One region of the Pseudomonas sp. FW305-96 genome, then DNA from elsewhere that is predicted to be linked to it. Evidence: riboswitches for the same ligand, from Rfam matches in the RefSeq annotation. Region 1 holds a riboswitch; each other region holds the start of a gene.
What was found. A riboswitch is a leader RNA that binds a small molecule or an ion and turns the genes downstream of it on or off. The one in region 1 is predicted to bind cobalamin.
Positions count from the first base shown of each region.

Region 1 (3,264 bases):
GTACACCCAGGTGGATGGCCAGGGTGCTGCCATGGCGGGCCAGATCGGCCAGCTGTTCACCGGCCGGCATCGGCGAGTTGTCGCCGTAGCGGGTGAGGATCACCGTCTGCGCCACGTCCGGCAGTGTCAGCTCGCAACCCAGCAGCGCGGCGCTGGCGGCAGTGGCGGTGACTCCGGGGATGATCTGGTAATCGATGCCCGACTCACGCAGGTGGCGGATCTGTTCGCCGATGGCGCCGTACAGGCTAGGGTCGCCGCTGTGCACGCGGGCCACGTCCTGGCCGTTGGCATGGGCCTGGCGCATGGCCTCGATGATCTGCTCCAGGTGCAGTTCGGCGCTGTTGAGCACGGTGTGTGCCTGATGCCCCTCGAGCACTGCAGCCGGTACCAGGGAACCTGCGTAGATGATCACCGGGCACTGGCGGATCAGGCGCTGGCCCTTGACCGTGATCAGCTCGGGATCGCCGGGGCCGGCGCCGATGAAATAGACCGTCATGGGGGTTCCTTGCAGGTAAAAGGGGCGGATTATCCGCCGATGGCCAGGGCCAGGGTAGCGCCGCCGAGCCCTTGCCTTGGCACATGCAGGCGTGGCACGGCGCCTGTGCGCCCGGCCAGGGCCAGGGCTGCGCTTTCGGCGACGCCCCAGCAGCCGGTCTGGGCGTACACCGTTGTCGAGCGCTGACTGAGCAGCGCTTCGAAGGTCGACAAGTGGCTGCTGTCGAAGCAGATGAACGGCAACCCGAGCCGCTCGGCCAGTGCCAGCAGGCCGGGCTCGCGCGCCTTGGGTTCGATGCTGGCGATTGCCTTCAGCGCCGACAGGGGCAGGGCGTGGTTGGTCAGGGTCTGGCGCAGCAGCACCGCGAGCGTTTCGACCGGGCAGCCACGGCGGCAACCAAAGCCGGCATACAACGCCGGCTGGGGAACAAGGTCGCGCATCAGTGCTGGCTGGAGCGGCGGAACAACCAGGCGCTGAGCAGGCCCAGGGCCACCCAGAACGCGGCGTTGGTCAGCCACGAAGCGATCTTGAACTGGGTCTCCAGCGCCTCGGGGGCCAGGCTTTCATGAACCGCTGGCTGTGGCGCGCCGATCAGGTGCGGGATCACCAGCAGGGCGACTCCGAGCACCTTGAACAGCCAGTGCTGGGCGAACACCAGCAACGCCAGGCCAGCGGCAGTGGCGGCGGCGGTGCCGATCCACCAAGTCTGGCGCTGACCAAGGTCGGCGGCGGCGGTGCCGGGCAGTTCCGGTGGCAGGCCCAGGGTCGGCGCCAGGCAGAACACGGCGAAGCCCGCCAGGCCCCACAGCGCGCCGGTCGCCACGCGGCCCGGGGCACGCAGGCTGTACAGGGCGGCGAGGATCAGGGCGAAGCCGACGGCGACCACCAGGTTGCCGCCTGTGGTGGACAGGATACGCTGCCAGCCATCTTCGGGCGCCCAGGCCTCGGCGCTGTGCTCATGAGGCGCGGCGGCCTCGCCATGTTCATGATGTTCGGCGGCGGGGGTGGCGGTTTCATAGGTTTCCGCCTGGAGAATCAGCGGGGCGACCCAGAAGCTTTGCAGCAGGGTCAGCAGCAGGGCGGCGAGCAGGCCGCTGAAACCCGCGGTACGGGCGATGCGCGTGATCATGCGGGCGTACTCAGTGGCAAGGGAAGGCGGCGCTGTGGCGGGTGTCGTGGGCGGCGTTGTGCACCGCCTCGATGTGCGAGAAACCGGCGAAGTACACCAGGCACAGGCCCAGCAGGCTCGCGCCGACCGCGACGATCAGGCGCTGGCTGAGACTGACGGGGGTGGCGATACTGGGTTTGGCGTGGGTGATGGGCATGACGCGTTCCTCTGCTGCTTTTGTTGTGGCAACGGGCAGGCGCGACGCCCCCGGGCACGGCTGGCCCGGGTGATACGACAGCGCCCGCCCACTGCGGGGTGTTCTGCAAGCATGTCAGGCCGGTCTCCGGGCTGGCGAGGCGGAGCGGGGCTCCATTGATCAAACGCCACCTTCCCATGCCGCACGATGGGCACAGTGGTCTGGACGCTTCTCTCGCTTACCGTTGCGGGGGCAGCACCGGCTTTGTCGGCCCTCTTCTAAAGGAGGCGCGACGCACCGGTTTCCCGTTTCACCCCCGTTGGGGGCACCTGAACGCAATGCGCTAGCAAATCACGGGGCCGGGCCTGCGTCAATCGCCGCGGCGGTTGACCGCCAGGCAGGCACTGCGTAGCCTTGCCGGTTCGAGGTTCCCGGGCGTTGTCCCGGGCTAAGACGGGAACGCGGTACAAGCCGCGGCTGCCCCCGCAACTGTAGGCACTGAAGGGTTCGGCACAGCCACTGCGCACGCGCGGGAAGGCGCCATCCCACCGGCTTTGATGGCCGGCGGTGCAAGCCAGGAGACCTGCCTCGCAACGTTTTCGACTTTCAACCGGGCGGGGTGATCCGGTGGCGAAACAGTCAGGCCGACACGGGCCGTGGCTGTCGTCCTGCATGCCCGCGCCATTGCTGCCAAGGGCATCGCGACATGAAAACACTGGCCAAGCTTCCCGTCACCATCGTCACCGGCTTCCTCGGTTCGGGCAAGACCACCTTGCTGCGCCATATGCTCGACAACGCCCAGGGCCGCCGCATCGCGGTAATCGTCAACGAATTCGGCGAGCTGGGCATCGATGGCGAGATCCTCAAGCAGTGCAGCATCGGCTGCTCCGAGGAAGAGGCCAACGGCCGCGTCTACGAGTTGGCCAACGGCTGCCTGTGCTGCACCGTGCAGGAAGAATTCTTCCCGGTGATGCGCGAGCTGGTGGCGCGCCGCGGCGATCTCGACCATATCCTTATCGAAACCAGCGGCCTGGCCCTGCCAAAACCCCTGGTGCAGGCCTTCCAGTGGCCGGAGATCCGCAACGCCTGCACGGTCGATGCGGTGATCACCGTGGTCGACAGCCCGGCCGTGGCCGCCGGCACCTTTGCCGCCTACCCGGACCAGGTCGACGCCCAGCGCAAGCTTGACCCCAACCTCGATCACGAGTCGCCGCTGCACGAACTGTTCGCCGACCAGCTGGCCAGCGCCGACCTGGTGGTACTGAACAAGGCCGACCTGATCGATGCCGAGGGCCTGGCCAAGGTCCGTGCCGAAGTGGCCGAGGAGCTGCCGCCGGCGGTCAAGGTGATCGAGGCCAGCAGTGGTCGCCTGCCGCTGGAGGTGCTGCTGGGCGTGGGCGCCGAGTCCGAGGCGCATATCGATGGCCGCCGCACCCACCACGACAGCCATCACGACGGCGATGA
Region 1 is NZ_JBYSYW010000013.1:20,226-23,489, reverse strand. Features, by position in the region: gene cobM (precorrin-4 C(11)-methyltransferase) at 1-496, opposite strand, end outside; gene AC3WL2_RS12180 (cobalamin biosynthesis protein) at 526-936, opposite strand; gene AC3WL2_RS12175 (CbtA family protein) at 936-1,625, opposite strand; gene AC3WL2_RS12170 (CbtB domain-containing protein) at 1,636-1,821, opposite strand; cobalamin riboswitch at 1,922-2,147, opposite strand; cobalamin riboswitch at 2,209-2,405, shown strand; gene cobW (cobalamin biosynthesis protein CobW) at 2,507-3,264, shown strand, end outside.

Region 2 (3,264 bases), on a different contig from region 1:
CAGACGATGCCGGCGTCGATCGGGTCGACGGAATGGCCGGCCTGCCACAGCTGGTTGGCCAGCGCCTGCCAGATCGCCTCGGCGCCGACTCGGGTCTCGCCGATGGCAATCCCGGCAAGCATGGCCAGGCACAGGGCGAGCAAGGCAAAGAGGCTGATGGGCAGCAGGCGGCTCATGGCTGGGGTGCTTTACCGCTGGCGAAGGCGCTGGACAGCACGTCCAGCCCGCGGAACAGGCGTATGCCGGCCTGCATGGCGTCGGCATCGAGGACGATGATGCGGCCGTGCTTGACCGCGTCCATATTGCGCGTGACCGGGTCGCTGCGCAGGAAGTCGAGTTTTTTCTGGTAGTCGTCGGCCGGGTAGCGGCGGCGGTCCATGCGCGCGACGATCAGCCAGGTGGGGTTGGCTTTGACCAGGGTCTCCCAGCCCACGGTAGGCCATTCTTCGCTGGATTCGACCACGTTGCGCACGCCGAGGGTCTGCAGCATGTAGTCGGCCACGCCCTGGCGGCCGGCGACATAGGGGTCGGTCTTGAGGTCGGCGCTGGAAAACCAGAACAGCGCGCTGGTGTGCGCCAGGTCCTGGCCGGCCAGGCGCTGCCTGGCCTGTTCCAGCTGGCCCTGGAGCTCGGCATTCAGGCGCGCGCCACGTTCCTGCACGTCGAAGATCTCGGCCAGCTGGCTGACGCTCTTGTAGATGCTCTGCACCTTGAACGGCTGCAGGCGGGTGCCGTCGGCGCCCACCAGGTTGTCCTTGCCCTCGCAGTCCGAGGGCAGCAGGTAGGTGGGGATGCCCAGCTCCTGGAACTGCTCGCGGGTGCCGACCGCGCCCTGGGCGCCGATCATCCACTCGAACTGCGCCGTCACCAGTTGCGGACGTTTGCCGACCAACGCCTCGAAGCTCGGTTCGTTGTCGGCCAGACGCGGGACCTTGTCGTTCTGCGTCTTGAATTCCGGCAGCACGTTGTTGAACCACAGCGAGGTGCCCGCCAGCCGCTCACCGAGGCCCAGGGCATAGAGCAGCTCGGTGCCGGCCTGGCCGACGGTCACCGCCCGTTGCGGGGCCTGGGTGAAGGTCTGCGGCATGCCGCAGTTGTCGACGGTCAGCGGGTACTGGGTGGCGCTGGCGTGGGCCAGGCCCGACAGGGACAGGCCGGCGAGGAGGGCGGCGAGGCGGTGCGGCATGGTGGGGCGATCTCCTGGGTGGTGCACGGAATGGCCCACGGACAGGCATCGCCCGGCAGCCTGCGCAAGCACGCGGCCAGGGCGGATGACCATCCCGGACACCCCGCCGGTTGGTGAATGCGTGCCGGCAGGTCTCCTGACTGGTGCGTCCAGGCCGGCGCCAGCCTTCCCGGGTCGGCAGACCCAGTGGCATCGATGGCGCAGGCTCGGCACCTACAGTTGCGGGGGCAGTTCCCTTTGGATCGCCAGTGGCGAGCCCGGGATTCCCTTTTGATTCCGTGTGGAAACCGGCGGGCGGCATGGTAGACCATCGGGCTGTCGGGTGAAAACGCTTTTACAGGTACTTGAGCCAGGCGATATCGCGCCGTCGCGCTTTCAGCCGGGCGAACCAGCGCACCGGCAGGTACAGGACAAGTGGCAGCAGCACGGCGGTCAGCCATACCGCCCCGATGCCATCGAAACCGAAATAGCGGCCCTGGTTCAGGCCGAACAGCGCCACGCAGGCCACGTACAGCAGCTTGAGCGCATACAGGTGCAGCAGGTAGAAGAACATCGGCGCTGCGCCAAACACCGCAAGCGGGCCGACCCAGCGGGCGTCGCCGGCACGCTCGAAGCCGCGCAGCAGGAGCAGGCCGACGCCAAGGGTCAGGGCCAGGAACAGCAGCGACGGTGGGTATTTGGTGATATTGAAGAAGCTCATCAGCGTCTGCCCGACGCGGGCGTAGAGGCTCCAGGGGGCTTCGCCGTAGCCATTGAGCAGGCGCAGCGCGACGAACCCAAGCAGCAGGCCCGCGCCGACCCATAGCAGACGCTGCTGGCGCTTGCCGACATCGCTGCCCCGGGCAAACCACGGCCCGAGCCCATAACCCAGGGCGATCACGCCGATCCACGGCAACAGCGGGTAGGACGTGCGCAGGCACAGATGTTCGCCCACCTCCAGCCAACTGCGCTCATGCAGGATCGCCCATGGCACATGCAGCGCCGATTCCGGCCCGAAGTGCAGGCCATCGAGCAGGTTGTGACCGGCGACGATCAGCGCGCCGAGGGCGAGTAGCGCCGGACGCGGCAGCCACACCAGCAGCGACAGGGCGAGCATGCTCAGGCCGATGGCCCAGATCACCTGCAGGTAGATCACGCTCGGAGGCAACTGGAAGGTCCAGGCGAAGTTGACCAGGGTGAATTCCAGCACCACCAGGAACACACCGCGCTTGAACAGGAACACCGAGACATCGCCACGGCCCTGGTGCTTCTCGCCATACAGCCAGGCCGATAGCCCGGTAAGCAGCACGAACACCGGCGCGCACAGGTGCGCCAGGGTGCGGCTGGCGAACAGGCTGGGTTCGGTGGCGTCGATGGTCATCGGGTCGCTGACCTGGCGATGCAGGAAGAAGGTTTCGCGCACGTGGTCAAGCAGCATGAACAGGATCACCAGGCCGCGCAGGGCGTCGATGCTTTGCAGGCGTTGGGTGGGGAGGGCGGTTGGGGAACTGGTCATCGAGGAGGGATCGCAGGTTGGAAGCGTGTTCGAATGAAACGTTATCTTATTTCATTCTGGTGGGGCCTGGGTACTGAAATGCGCTGGAGTAGCCAACGTCATCGCAAGTAATGCGTCGTTCTGGACGACACAGCGCGGCGACTCAGGAACTCCAACATGTCTCAGGCAGACGTTGCAGGATCTGGCTTCTCTTCCGGCAATCGCGACTTGCTCCAACCCATAATTGAAGTCGTCCTCGTTGCGGCGCGGCAGCCCGGTGACACTGACTGTGAACCGGGCAGCTTCGAAGCGACACCGTGTCGGCCTTATGCAATCAGCCAAGCGGGGTCACATTCGATCAGGGCGCGCCTTGGCTGCTCTTGTCGCCTTGGCGCGCTACGGGGCTACCTTGGATTAACGTATGCGCGTCACCGGTCTCGATGACCGCACTGCAACTGAGCTCATCCCCTATGCGTGCGATTGCACGACCATTCACTGTGGCACTGTCCGCGCCGCTGATGACGGTGCCTTCCCCGTGGAGAGGGCAAAGATGGCGATGGTCGGCTCGGGCGGTGACCAACGAGTCAGTTGACCCTCATTTGCG
Region 2 is NZ_JBYSYW010000026.1:5,010-8,273, reverse strand. Features, by position in the region: gene AC3WL2_RS18410 (FecCD family ABC transporter permease) at 1-176, opposite strand, end outside; gene AC3WL2_RS18405 (ABC transporter substrate-binding protein) at 173-1,186, opposite strand; cobalamin riboswitch at 1,296-1,493, opposite strand; gene AC3WL2_RS18400 (acetyltransferase domain-containing protein) at 1,521-2,681, opposite strand; partial or broken gene AC3WL2_RS18395 (PAAR domain-containing protein) at 2,987-3,240, opposite strand; gene AC3WL2_RS18390 (DUF6708 domain-containing protein) at 3,256-3,264, opposite strand, start outside.
Region 2: linked by a shared signal. The riboswitch ahead of AC3WL2_RS18405 (ABC transporter substrate-binding protein) and the one ahead of AC3WL2_RS12170 (CbtB domain-containing protein) in region 1 are both predicted to bind cobalamin.

Region 3 (3,264 bases), on a different contig from region 1:
AGTCAGGTCTCGCCGGACATGGCCGTAGTAGTCCAGCGAGTGGCCGTTACAGGCCGACTCGAGCAGGTAGGTGGCAATCCCGTTGCCGGCCAATCTGCTGCGCGAGGTGATCCCATCGCCAAAGGCCGTGGCGAATCCGCCGACCACCAGATCCGGCCTTTGCGCGTACAACACTTCGCTGGCCGGATACTCCCGGGCAATCACTGGCACACCTTGGTAGCGGCCCTGCTTGTAGGCGGCGCCGTTGTCGTCCAGGTAGGCCACCCCGACCATCGACGGACCCGCGCCGAGGGCGAGCAGCAGGTCGGCCGCGTGCTGGTTGAGGGCGAGGATACGCGCAGGCGCCGCAGCGGGCCGTTGCCAGTCCTGCCCGCAGTTGCGATAGCTGCCGGCCAGGGCAGGTGTGCCACAGCACAAGGCCAGGGACAGTAGCCAGGCTTTACGCATCGCACGCCCTTCCCTTGATCAACAGTCCTTCGGCGATCCTTCCTCCCTGCAGATGCGTTTCCACCAATTCCTCCACCTCCCGATCATCACGTACCCGATACCAGCAGCCGTCCGGATGCACCGTCAACACGGGCCCCAGGTTGCAGGGAAACTGGCAACCGGTGCGGGTCAGCAGCACGCCGCCCGGGGTCTCGATCAGGGCAAGCTCCAGCAGCAGCCGGCGCAGGCATTTCCATAGCGGCAAGGCGCCGCGCCGCACGCAGCGGGGGCCGGTGCAGAGGAACACCTGGCGGGCATGCTCGGGCACCCGCGACCAGTCCGGGTCGCTGGCCACCGCGTTGACCTGGTCGCACGCCAGGTGGCGGGCATGTTCGCCGATGCTGGCACAGGCCGCTCGCGCATCCAGGCCGCGCCGCCCAAGGGCCTGGGCCGTGACCCAGACGCCGGCCCGACCTTGCGCCACGCGCCCCAGCTCATCGCGCAGCCAGTCCAGGTAGGCGCTGTCCGAGGTGGGTTCCAGGTCCACCACCAGCAGGCGTTCCACGCCCTGGTCGAGGGCCTCGCGGATCACCGCCCAGAGCCCGTCGAACCCCTCCAGGGTGTCGACGATATCCCGGCCCGCCTCGTGGCCACGCAGGTCACGAATCTCGGCGCCAAAAGCTTCCGCCGCCGAGCCGCCACCCAGGCCGGGGCCGACGAACAACACGCGCTGGTAGTCCATGCTCACGCCCCTCAGAAGGTGTAGGTGTAGCGCAGTTCGCTGGTGAACGGCCGCCCGAGATTGTCAACGTTACTCGCCCGACTGGTGACATAGTCGCGGTCGAACAGGTTCTCCACCAGCAGGCTCAGCCGGTGCTGGCGGGCGCCGTCCAGGTAGCGGTAGACATCGGCGGCGACCGTGGTCGACTCCACCGACGGCGCGGCGACGATCTGCTGGTCGAGGATCAGGGGGGTGTTTTCGGCCAGTGCCAGGGGGCTGACCAGGCAGCCCAGGAACAAGGTCCGGGCCTTGGGGAAACGACGTCGGGAGTGAATCACAGCAATCATGCTCTTCTCGAAAGTGACTTTCGCAGAAGCACGCAGGAGCACGGATCGCGCACACGCCAATACCGGCCCATGCCCGCCCACCGCAGGAGTTTGCCTACAACATTCCAGGCCGGTCTCCGGGCTCGCAAGACAAGGGTTTGTACGGAAAGTCGCCGAGCGGCGATCAGGCAAGGCGAAAACAGGCGAGGAACGGTCGGAGTCGCGCTCGACTTTACGGGTTGTAAATGAGCATTCCGACCGGGCTGGCGCACCAGCCTGTTTTCAACGCAGCATGATCGTCGCGCAGGCACTTTCCGTGCAAAGCCTAGATGTCTTCACCTTCCCATGACGCGCGGGCCACAGTGGTCTGTCGAAGGCATCACTTGCATACCGTTGCGGGGGCAGCACCGGACTGGCGCGAAGCGCGTACCGGTTTCCCGTTTCACCCCGTGCGCGGCGGCATGGGGCACCTGAAATCGATCGGCATCTGAACACCTGGGCCCAATGGGCGTCAAGCGAGGCGGGTGAATCGTTTCGAATGTTTTTTATCGGCTGTTCACTCTAGGCAGATGTGTCAAAAGTTGTAGAATCCGCACGCCTAACCCATTCCCATTCCCTTCGAGCTTTGCCGATGAAGCTGGCCCGCCACACACGATCGCAAGTCGCCTGGGTGCTGTATTTCAGCATCCTGTTCGGCTCGTTGCTGTGCGCCATGGGCCATGGACAGATGGCAGGCTTGCGCCTGGCCGGCCTGGATGACGCCGCCTGGTGCGCGGCCGACAGCAGCGGCGTGTTCAAGGGCGATCAGGACGTCACCGACCCGGTGCTGCCCGCCGGCGGCGACTGCGTGATCGCCAGCCTGTTCAGCGCCACCCTGCTGGCGGTGTTCTTCGGCCTGCTGGCCCTGCTCGCCGGGGAGTCGAGCAAACCCTTACCCAGACAACCCGCGCCGACCCTGCCCAAGCAGCGCTGGCCCCTGGTCAATCCCCGCGCCTCTCCCGCTTCGCTTCTCGCGTTCTGACATCGCCACGCCCGAGTGCTGCCTGATCGGCAGCGGGCGTGCGCTCATTGATTTCAGCCAGGAAGCCTTGCATGTTCCGCATGACCACTCTGGCGCTGCTCGTTGGCAGCGCAACCTGCGCCTGGGCGCAGGACGACACCCTCACCCTGCCCGCCAGCAACGTCACGGCCACCGCCGCCCCCAAAGAAGCCACCACCCTGGACCTCGACCGGCCTATCGCAAGCGGCTCGCGGCTCAACCTCAGCGCCCGCGAAAACCCGGCCTCGGTCAGCGTCGCCGACCGCAAGACCATGGAACGCATCGGCGCGCGTAACTTCCAGGACGCCGCCAACGCCCTGCCCGGGGTCAACGCCTCGGCACCGCCCGGCTGGGGCGGCTACGTGTCGTACCGTGGTTTCAACGGTGCCCAGGTCAGCCAGTTGTTCAATGGCATCAACCTGCAGTACGGCGCCGCCGGGCGCCCGGTCGGGGCATGGATCTACGACCGTGTCGAACTGCTCGGCGGGCCGTCGTCGTTCCTCAACGGCAGCGGCGCCGTGGGCGGCAGCCTGAACATGATCACCAAACTGGCCAACCGCGACGAGGACACCTTCGAGGGCCGCGTCAGCTACGGGCGCTACGACACGATGGAAACCTCGGTCGGCTTCAACAAGGCGCTCAACAGCGGTGACGGCCCACGCCACTACGCGCGGCTCGACTACAGCCGCACCAGCACCAATGGCTATATCGACCGCCAGGAGAACGGGGCAGGCAACCTGGCCTTCTCGCTG
Region 3 is NZ_JBYSYW010000047.1:12,737-16,000, forward strand. Features, by position in the region: gene AC3WL2_RS24410 (ABC transporter substrate-binding protein) at 1-447, opposite strand, end outside; gene AC3WL2_RS24415 ((2Fe-2S) ferredoxin domain-containing protein) at 440-1,168, opposite strand; gene AC3WL2_RS24420 (hypothetical protein) at 1,180-1,494, opposite strand; cobalamin riboswitch at 1,585-1,962, opposite strand; gene AC3WL2_RS24425 (DUF2946 family protein) at 2,105-2,494, shown strand; gene AC3WL2_RS24430 (TonB-dependent receptor) at 2,566-3,264, shown strand, end outside.
Region 3: linked by a shared signal. The riboswitch ahead of AC3WL2_RS24420 (hypothetical protein) and the one ahead of AC3WL2_RS12170 (CbtB domain-containing protein) in region 1 are both predicted to bind cobalamin.